DNA from 2 places in the Undibacterium sp. Tian12W genome. Region 2 is predicted to be linked to the other one. Evidence: predicted binding sites of a transcription regulator. Region 2 holds the regulator's gene; the other holds the start of a gene.
What was found. Region 2 encodes FliA, which starts transcription of late flagellar genes. Its sites were predicted from a motif close to CTAAAGTTTNNNNNNNNNNNGCCGNTA; they were not measured.
Positions count from the first base shown of each region.

Region 1: a site for FliA is predicted at 2,606-2,632, ahead of fliD (flagellar filament capping protein FliD). Genes of this name have one in related genera too.

Region 1 covers NZ_JBMPPK010000019.1:51,288-56,184, reverse strand. Annotated here, with positions in the region: gene ACO0LI_RS22500 (flagellar protein FliT) at 1-38, opposite strand, end outside; gene fliS (flagellar export chaperone FliS) at 45-515, opposite strand; gene fliD (flagellar filament capping protein FliD) at 559-2,571, opposite strand; gene ACO0LI_RS22485 (flagellar protein FlaG) at 2,692-3,075, opposite strand; gene ACO0LI_RS22480 (flagellin) at 3,176-4,663, opposite strand.
Region 2 covers NZ_JBMPPK010000014.1:91,980-96,876, forward strand. Annotated here, with positions in the region: gene flhA (flagellar biosynthesis protein FlhA) at 1-467, shown strand, start outside; gene flhF (flagellar biosynthesis protein FlhF) at 464-1,810, shown strand; gene ACO0LI_RS18545 (MinD/ParA family ATP-binding protein) at 1,803-2,633, shown strand; gene ACO0LI_RS18550 (RNA polymerase sigma factor FliA) at 2,642-3,373, shown strand; gene ACO0LI_RS18555 (flagellar motor protein) at 3,355-4,095, shown strand; gene motD (flagellar motor protein MotD) at 4,126-4,897, shown strand, end outside.

The DNA.
Region 1 (4,897 bases), on a different contig from region 2:
ACATTTTCATACAATGAGATTAGTTCCAGACTATTCATCTTGATTCAAGCCTCAACAAAGTTGGCAGGACGAGGGGACAATGGGTCCATATTCATTTTCGGTGCTTCTGCGACAGCTTCATTGTTTGGGGCAATGGCTTCCCATGAAGTTTTTAAATCTCGCAGGAGGTTTTTTACTTCATTGAGCATGTCTTCGTTATTATCCAGATTGGCACGGATTAAACGGGCACTCATATATTCGTAAAGTGCATCAAGATTATTGGCTATTTCACCACCAGCTTTTTTGTCCAGGCTGGCGCGCAATCCATTTTCAATAATGGCAATTGCTTTGGAAATTGACTGACCTTTAGAGGCTATTTCACCGTTACTTAAGTGCTGCGATGCATTGGAGATCGCTACGATAGCTCCTTCAAAAAGCATCACGATCAATTTATGGGGGCTGGCAGCAATCACGCCAGTCTCTATGCCTACTTTTGCGTAGGCATTTGCACCACGTACTTGAGATGAGCCAAACATAGCGATTAATCCTCTCTGATATTATTGATACTGCTAACTACATTCACTTCGTACTGGACGTCAGTGCTGCCAGTTGTTGCGTAAGAAATGAACTTGTATTATTTAAACTGCTTACAATCGTGTCCAGGGCTGTAAATTGTGCCCGGTAGCGTGCTTCTGTATCGAACAGGCGGCTATTCAAGATATCCCTTTGCTTGCCTATGTCCTTGATGCTGCGGTTGATACCATCTGTTGCGCTTGATATCGAGCCGGAAGTACCAACTACCGTGGACAAGAGAGAGGATACCTGAGACGCATAACCTCTTGAGAAATTGACCGTACCGCGGGCACCAAGTGAGCCGCCGCTGATCAATATTTTCAAACCTTCGGCATCCGAGCCAGTCGCTCCCGTTAGATACTGTCCGCTGCCAGCAGCGGTAATGCCATTCAGTTTGCCTGCTACGTCCACGCCCGCAGTACCGTTCAGCACCGTGCCGGTAAAGCTGGCAGCACCAGTGCCTGTGCCATCCGCCAGATTCACATTCGATGCACTACCATAGCGGGTTGATTGCAATTGCAACTGACCGCTGCCATTGATCGTGGCAGTAACTGTCGAGCTATTGTCTTTGAATGTGGAGTTGCCGTTGATCGAAGTCTGCAGCAAAGTTGCCAGTGAAGATGCCGTGTAAGTACCTGCAGCCAGCGACACCAGAGAAGTTTTGCCATCCAGGGTTACATTGATGGCCGTGTTAGCGGCAATGGTAGTGCTGGCAGCAGTCAGATCCAGATCACCTTGCAAACCACCTTGCGTGGCAATGGCTGTGACTTCCAGGCCATAAGCACCTTGCTTGGTCGCGCTGGTGGAGCTGGTATAACTGACCAGGCTATCTGTTGCTTTGCCGACAGAGGCAAACAGACCGCTGATTTCATTGAAATTCGTCGACAAGGCGGTATTCAGCTTGGATGAATCCACGGAAAGCGTGCCATCTTTCTGGAAACTGATGCCTATGCTGGCGAGGCTCGTAATATTCCCCCCCAGTCCGTTGACGGCGGTACTGAGTGTCGACCTGATCTGGCTTTGTACATTCCTGGCGGTAGAGTCGCCAATCAGAATGCCGCCTTTTTGAGTACTTGCATCATAACCAGTCAGGGTCTTCAACGTTGCCTGAAAATCATTAAAGCCTTTGACAAAACCGTTAATGGCAGATTGTATGCCGCTGGTATTGGCGCTCAATGACAAACTGGTCGTGCCCACTTTACTCAGGTTCAGGGTTGTGCCCTGTATGGCACCTGTTACTGCATTGGATGTACTGGAAATGGCAATGCCATTGACAGACAGCGCCGCATTTTGTGCCGTTGTTGTTTCAGTAAAGTTTTGTGTCCCTGCCGGATCATAATTTACCAGGCTTTGGATGGCGGCATCACCAGTAGCAGTGATTTTCAAACTGGACGTAGCGCCAGTTTTTGCTGAAGTGAGCACAAGATGGTAGGGCGTGGCGCTACCGTCGCCAACGATGGCCGCAGTTGCGCCTACTTTTGCTGCGTTAATTGCATCGCGAATACCCTGCAACGAGTTGTTGGCACCATCAATCGTCACTGTGCCGATTGACTGCGTCGCATCCTGGGTGAAAGTGGAGCCTGTATACACACCATTAGCAGAAGTGCCGCCAGCAATGGTGCCAAATTCAAAGTTGATGGTCGTGCTGGTGCCACTTCCTATACTGGCCGTGGAACTGAGCTGACCAGCGCTGGAAATGGTTTGCGCCTGTGCCAGCTTGGTGACATTGACGTTATAGCTACCTTGAGTAGAAACGCTGGTGGTGGTGGCAGACAAAATTGAGCTGTCGCCTGCAGAAGCAGTAAGCGACTGAAAAGTGCCCAGATTACTGAGGCCGGTAACATTGGACTGAAAAACGCTGAGCGCGCTGTTAAGCGTGCCATAAGCAGATAGCTTTGCCTGAAAACTGGCTTCTTTCTTCGCCAGTGTAGTCAGAGGCTGACTCTCCACCTGCATTAATTTGGTAATGAGACCGTTGACGTCCAGATTGGCGCCTAAGCCTGTCGATTGTATGCCCACATTGTTCCCCTTGTCAGACCGTACTGTACTAAATTATCGGCAAAGACAAACCAGACTTTAGAGGGGAATTTACATGCCAATTTAAAACTTAGATGCAGGACTGACTATATGATTAGCTAATTACGCTTGTTGTTTGATCAGTAAACCCTGTAGTTTATCCAGAGAGCGCGAGATTTCAAGGGCTTCCTCGGACGGAATCTGGCGTAAAACTTCTTTGGTTTGCAGATCAACCACCTTAACGACGACTTTATTACTATGTTCTTCCACACTGAATTCGAGTGATTGTGACAGAGACTGGATTGTCTTGTTGATATCATCGACAGCTTTAGTCACTTTGTCGAATTCCGGCGGTGCGGATGCAGAAGAGGCTGCTTTGACGGCATCAATGGTTTGCGTTGACGTTGCGGCAGACCTTGAAACGGGGGAGCTGGTATCGGGGCCTACTGCACGGTCAGTGATCAGTTGTCCTGATGGAGATGCACTCCCTATCGACCGGATGTCCATGATCTTTTCCTTCAAGAAAAATACCCCTGATCAAACAAATGACCAGGGGGACATGCTTTATGCTTTAAGTATAGACCTAATTTACATAAGCCTACTTCTATTAGCCACGCAACAGGGCCAGAACGCCGTTTGGTAAGCCATTAGCCTGAGCCAAAATCGCTGTACCAGCTTGTTGCAACACTTGACCACGTGTCAGAGACGCTGTTTCTTGGGCGAAATCTGCATCACGGATACGGCTGCGGGATGCTGTCAAGTTTTCAGAGTTAGTCTGCAAACTTTCGATCGCGGAAGAGAAACGGTTTTGATACGCACCCAGAGAAGCGCGGGAACTATTGATAGACTGCAAGGCCGCATCAATGGTCGTCAGCGCGGCGGTGGCCCCGGCAGCTGTACCCAGGTTCAGAGAGGAAACACCTGCACCAACGGTTACCGAAGCAGAAGTAAAGGCACCTGTCAGATTGGCAGCTGTCAAACCAGTACCAGTACCGTTAGCCAGAGTGATACCAGCAGAACTAGTGGAGGTCAGGGACAGTGTTGAAGTGCTTACGTCAGTTGCACCTGTTGCAGATACGGTAATACCTGTATTTGCAGCGGCAGCGGCAGCGTTTGTGCTGGCTGTTACAGTGATGTTACGGCCATCGGCAGCAGCCAGTGCAACTGCACCAGTTGATGTATTGAATGTTGCTGTAACGCCTGTTTGTGTGCTGATTGCATTAACTGCAGCAGCTACTTGAGCACCACGTTGTGCGCCGGAAGTAGATGCATTCAAGGCACCCAGATTTACGCCGTTAATAGTGATGTCGCCAGAGGCAATGGCTGTAGCCGCTGTACTTGCAGTACCTGCAATAGTTGTTGAACCAACAGTTGCTGTAACACCTGTGCTGCCGCTGATTGCATTGATTGCTGCTGCTTTGGAGATGCCGCTAGCTGTAGAGTTGGAGAAAGAAACACCATCTGCTGCAGAAGCACCAACTTGGTAGCCATTGATGGACAAGTCACCAGCAGCCAGGGCTGTAGTAGTAACTGCACCGGCACCGGCAACTGTTGTTGCGTAGCTGGAAGATGCACCAACACCCAGGGCGCTAGATTTTGCGCTGGAGATGGAAGCGATACTGATTTGATCGTTTGCTGTACCGTTGGCACCGACTTGGAAAGTTTGTGCAGAGAAGCTACCGTCAAGCAGATTCACGCCGTTGAAGTTAGTGCTGCTGGCAACGCGGTTGATCTCAGAAATCAGCTGACTTGCTTCGTTGTTCAGAGCAGCACGATCAGAAACGCTGTTGGAGCCGTTGGCAGATTGTACGGCCAGATCACGGATACGTTGCAAGTTGGAACCGATTTGTTGTAATGCGCCCTCAGCGGTTTGCGCCAGAGAGATACCGTCGTTTGCATTACGTGCAGCTTGATTCAAGCCGCCGATTTGAGAAGACAGACGTTCGGAAATAGCCAGACCAGCAGCATCATCTTTAGCGCTATTAATACGCAGACCGGAAGACAGACGTTGCAGGGATGTGTTCAGCGCAGATTGCGATGTAGTCAAGTTACGTTGTGCATTCAGCGATGCAATATTGGTATTAATAACAGCCATGGTAATTCTCCCTAAGTTATTCAAATTGGCGTAGTAGCCTGAAACTTTGGTCTTTCGTGCTGACTATTGGACCGCCGTTGTAAAGGGTATCGGTAGAGACTAAAAAAGTTTTAGCGTGTTTCTGAAAATAAATCTTATTTTTTTCGCTCAAGTTTTTTTAGCCATTCCGCTTGTCGGCGCTTTTTTTAAATACTTTAGGGTCTAATTTGATTTAGTTTTGGGGCTTTATTTAAC
Region 2 (4,897 bases):
ACCTGCTTGTCGAGGGTGTGCATATCCGCGATATGCGTACCATTATTGAGACTCTGTCTGAGCAAGCCATGCATACCCAGGATGCGAATGAGCTGACAGCTCAGGTCAGGATAGCTTTGGGCCGTGCCATCATCCAGCAAATCTTCCCGACCGGGAATGAGATGACAGTCATGACCCTGGACAGCCGTCTTGAACGCCTGTTGATGCAGGCCCTGCAAACCAGTGGTTCGGATGGCTCAGGCATAGAACCTGGCCTTGCCGATACCTTGGCAAGCCAGACCGAGGCCGCTGCTCAGCACCAGGAACAAATGGGCCTGACACCGGTGTTGCTGGTGCCCGCGCCATTACGGGCCTTGCTGTCACGCTTCCTGCGCCGCAATTTGCCGCAACTTAAAGTCTTGTCACACGCAGAAGTACCTGAAACAAAAACCATTAGAGTCACCAGTCTGGTCGGAGGTCAATCATGAACGTCAGAAAATTTACCGCGAATACTTCTCGCGAAGCATTGCGCATGTTGCGCGATGCTTTGGGGGCAGATGCCGTGATCCTGTCCAACCGTAATGTGGGCGGCAAGGTGGAGATTCTGGCCATGGCCGACGAAGCCATCAACTCTATTGCACCGGATGCTGCAGACGCACTTGCAATGCCAGAGATGCAGCCAATTCCGCAGGTACCTCAGGTGCCACGCTTTGCGCCACGCTTCCAGAATGAGGACGCAGTCAGCTTGCATCGCCCTCTGGAAAGGCAAGTAGAGCGGAGCATGAATGTGCCAACCTTCAAATCACAGACAGGTGCGAGCAGCTTTGCCAGTGACATCGAGGCACCTGTCAATGCCAATGAGTTGAATGATGTCATGTCAGAAATCCGGGCCATGCGCAGCATGCTGGAATCTCAGCTGGCAGAAATTTCCTGGACACAAACGCAAAAACGTCAGCCACAAAAAGCAGAAATCCTGCGTGAGTTGCTGGCTACCGGTTTTAGCGCCAGTCTGTCACGCTACCTGGTAGAAAAACTGCCTGAAACTGGCAAGCTTGAAAATGGTCTGGACTGGGTCAAGAATGTGCTGGTGCGCAATCTTTCTACTATCGACAATGAAAACGAAATGCTGGAAAAAGGTGGCGTGTATGCCCTGGTCGGCCCTACCGGTGTGGGCAAGACCACGACTACGGCCAAGCTGGCTGCCCGTTGCGTGATGCGCCATGGCCCTTCCAAGCTGGCATTGATCACGACTGACGGTTATCGTATCGGTGGCTTTGAACAATTGCGCATCTACGGCAAAATCCTCGGCGTGATGGTGCATGCGGTCAAGGATGAGGCAGATTTGCGCATTGCCTTGTCCGAGCTCAAGAACAAGCATACCGTCCTGATCGATACTGTCGGTGTCAGTCAGCGCGACAAAATGGTGACTGAACAGGTGGCGATGTTGTCTGGAACAGACACTCCGGTAAAGCGTTTGTTGTGCCTGAATGCGACTTCAACAGGCGAAACCTTGAGCGAAGTTGTACGCGCCTATCAGGGCAATGGCCTGGCAGGCTGCATCCTGACCAAGCTTGATGAAGCGGCGACTATCGGTGGTGCACTGGATATCGCGATACGCCAGAAACTCATGGTGTATTACATCGCCAGCGGCCAGCGTGTGCCCGAGGATCTGCATATAGCCAATAAATTGTATTTGATCGACCGCGCTTTCAAACTCAAGCGTGAGACGGCAGCTTTCCGTTATCTGGATGAAGAATTACCGTTGCTGATGGCGGGTGCAGTTTCCGCACAAGCATCAGGACGTGCTGGTCAGGAGGTGTCCCTTGGCTAGTTTCGATCAGGCAGAAGGCCTGCGCCGCATGCTGGCGGGGCCAAAACCACGGGTATTTACCTTTTTGTCCGCCTTGAGGGAAGATGAAAAGAGCGGCATGCTGGTGAATCTGGGGGTGTCACTGGCACGCCAGGGTAACCAGGTCTTGATGGTGGATACACGCTCTTCAGAAAACAGTGTCGGTGCCTGGTTGAATGCGAACCTTGATCAGACCTTATTGGATGTAGCGAGACAACAGCGTACAATGAAGGAAGCAGTCAAATTGGTGGCTGCTGGCCTGTCGGTGACGATGCTGGCCCGTCATGCATGGCTGCCGCCAGAAAATACGCGGCAATTGTCCAAAGTGTTTGATGTGGCGGCCAACCGTGCGGACCTGGTGATCGTGGATAGCGAGATCAACCTGGATGACAGTTTTCCGCTGGCGACGCTGGATGACAGCGAGCTGGTGATACAGGTTTCTGCTGATCCTGCCATGATCAAGGCTGCTTATGGATTGATCAAGCGTGTGAGCAACAGGCTGGGTCGGCGCGGTTATGGTATTTTAGTGTCCGGTGCATCGGAAAAAGAGGCAAGATTGATTTATACGAATATGGCGCAGGCGGCCAGCCGTTACCTGGCGGTGCCACTGCACTACGTTGGCCATGTGCCGGAAGATGAACACGTAAGAAAGGCTGCACATTTGGGACGCTCTGTGATTGATGCTTTTCCTAAAGCCCTTGCTTCGCTGGCATTCTCCCGGCTGGCTGAACAATTGGCAAAGACCGCGCGTTCCACCTTATGTGCAGAGGGAGTCCCTGAGCTGGGTGTCGGTCTCGGAATGTAATCAGAAAAATGTACACCGCGAGCGGAAAATCAGATAAAAACTTCCTTTTGAGGGAGCATGCGCCTCTGGTCAAGCGTCTGGCTTACCAGTTGAAGGCGCGCCTGCCTCCCAGTGTGGAGGTGGACGATCTCGTGCAGGCCGGTATGATAGGCCTGCTGGATGCCGTTAACCGCTACGAAGATACCCATGGCGCCCAGTTTGAAACCTATGCGGTACAACGCATACGGGGTGCCATGCTGGATGAATTGCGTAGTAGTGACTGGCTGCCGCGTGGCGTGCGCCAGAACATGCGCAAGATAGAAAATGCCATGAATGTGCTACAGCAAAAGCTGGGCAGGCCACCGCTGGAAACCGAGGTGGCGAAGTCACTCAAGCTGAGCCTGGAAGAGTACCAGAACCTGCTGACCGACAGCGGCGGGCATCAACTCGTCTATTACGAAGACTTTCATGATGCCGACACAAAGGAGCATTTCCTTGACCACTATTGCTCCGATTTTTCTGGCGATCCGCTGCAGGATTTGCTGAATGACGACTTCCGTGACGCCGTCATCGGTGCGATAGACAGCTTGCCGGAGCGCGAGAAACTGCTGATGGGTCTGTACTACGAGCAGGAGTTGAATCTCAAGGAAATTGGTGCCGTGATGGGGGTATCAGAGTCACGGGTCTCACAATTACATAGTCAGGCGGTTGCCAGGCTCAGGGCATACTTAAGGGAGAAAGCGTGGACTGGGCTAGCGTAATCGGATTGGTACTGGTGATATTTGGCATAGTCACCGGACAGTTGATGGAAGGCGGGCGCCTGTCTTCTCTGGTGCAACCCGCTGCCTTTGTCATCGTGGTGGTGGGTACGCTGGGCGCCGTGCTGCTGCAAAGCCGGCTCAATACCTTCAGGCGTGGCGTGCGCATGCTGCGCTGGATCGTTTCTGAACCACCAGACAGCAGTAAAAAAAATATCGCAGATGCTTTGATCTGGAGTGTGGTTGCCAGGCGTGAAGGTTTTTTGAGCCTTGAGCGTTATATGAATGCCTCATCCGACCCTTTCATCAGCAAGGGCCTGCGTCTGGTGATCGATGGCATAGACCCGATACGCCTGAAAGACATACTTGATGTCGATATTTCACTGTATGAAATGGAGCAACGCCAGGCTGCCAAAATCTGGGATGCTGCCGGTGGTTATTCACCTACCATAGGCATTTTGGGGGCGGTGCTGGGGCTTATCCATGTGATGGAAAATCTGAGCGACCCGTCCAAACTCGGTGGCGGCATCGCTGTTGCCTTTGTTGCCACTATTTACGGTGTGGGCATGGCCAATTTGTTGTTTTTGCCAATCAGCAATAAATTAAAAGAAATCATAGGCCGCGAAGTTACGCGCCGTGAAATGTTGTCTGATATTTTTTATAGTATCGCTCTGGGTGACAGCCCGCGTGTGGTGGAAGAAAGACTGACCAACCATCGCAATTAAGCGATGCAGTGAAACTGAAAAAATATACTTATGGCAAGGAAAAAATATCACGAAGAACCAGACAACCATGAGAGATGGCTGGTTTCTTACGCGGATTTTATTACCTTGCTGTTTGCCTTTTTTGTTGTCATGTATGCCATTTCTTCGTTGAATGAGGGTAAATACCGGGTCTTGTCCAACTCACTGACCGGTGCCTTTGGCAAAGTCATGACGGTGAATCCCAAGCCTGTCGATGCGCAGATTGAGCAAAAAATCAAGCTCGATCCCTTGCCTCTGGTTAAAAACCGTATCAATGAAGGTTTGCGCAAAGAAAAAGCGCAAATGACGACCATGGCCAAAGATATTATGACCGTGCTGGAGCCACTGGTGCGCGAAGGCAAGGTCAGGGTCACTCAGACTAGCCGTGGTATCACTATAGAAATCAATGCCAGTCTTTTGTTCGCTCCTGGTGATGCGCGCCTGAATGTCGATTCCATACAGGCACTGAGGGCGATTGCCGGTGTTCTCAAGATTGATACCCATGCGATACAGGTCGAGGGGCATACTGATAATCTGCCTATCAATAACCCCATCTTCCCGTCAAATTGGGAATTGTCGGCTGTACGCGCCAGTACGGTTGCCCGTTTGCTCACTGAAAATGGGGTGGATGAAAACCGTGTGACTGCTGTAGGGCAGGGGGCAAAACTGCCTGTCAGTGATAATGACACACCGGAAGGGCGAGCCAGGAACAGGCGCGTATCCGTCACCATACTGGCAGTATTGCCTGAGCCTGCGGTAGAGGTACCCTTGAGCCCGGCATCTG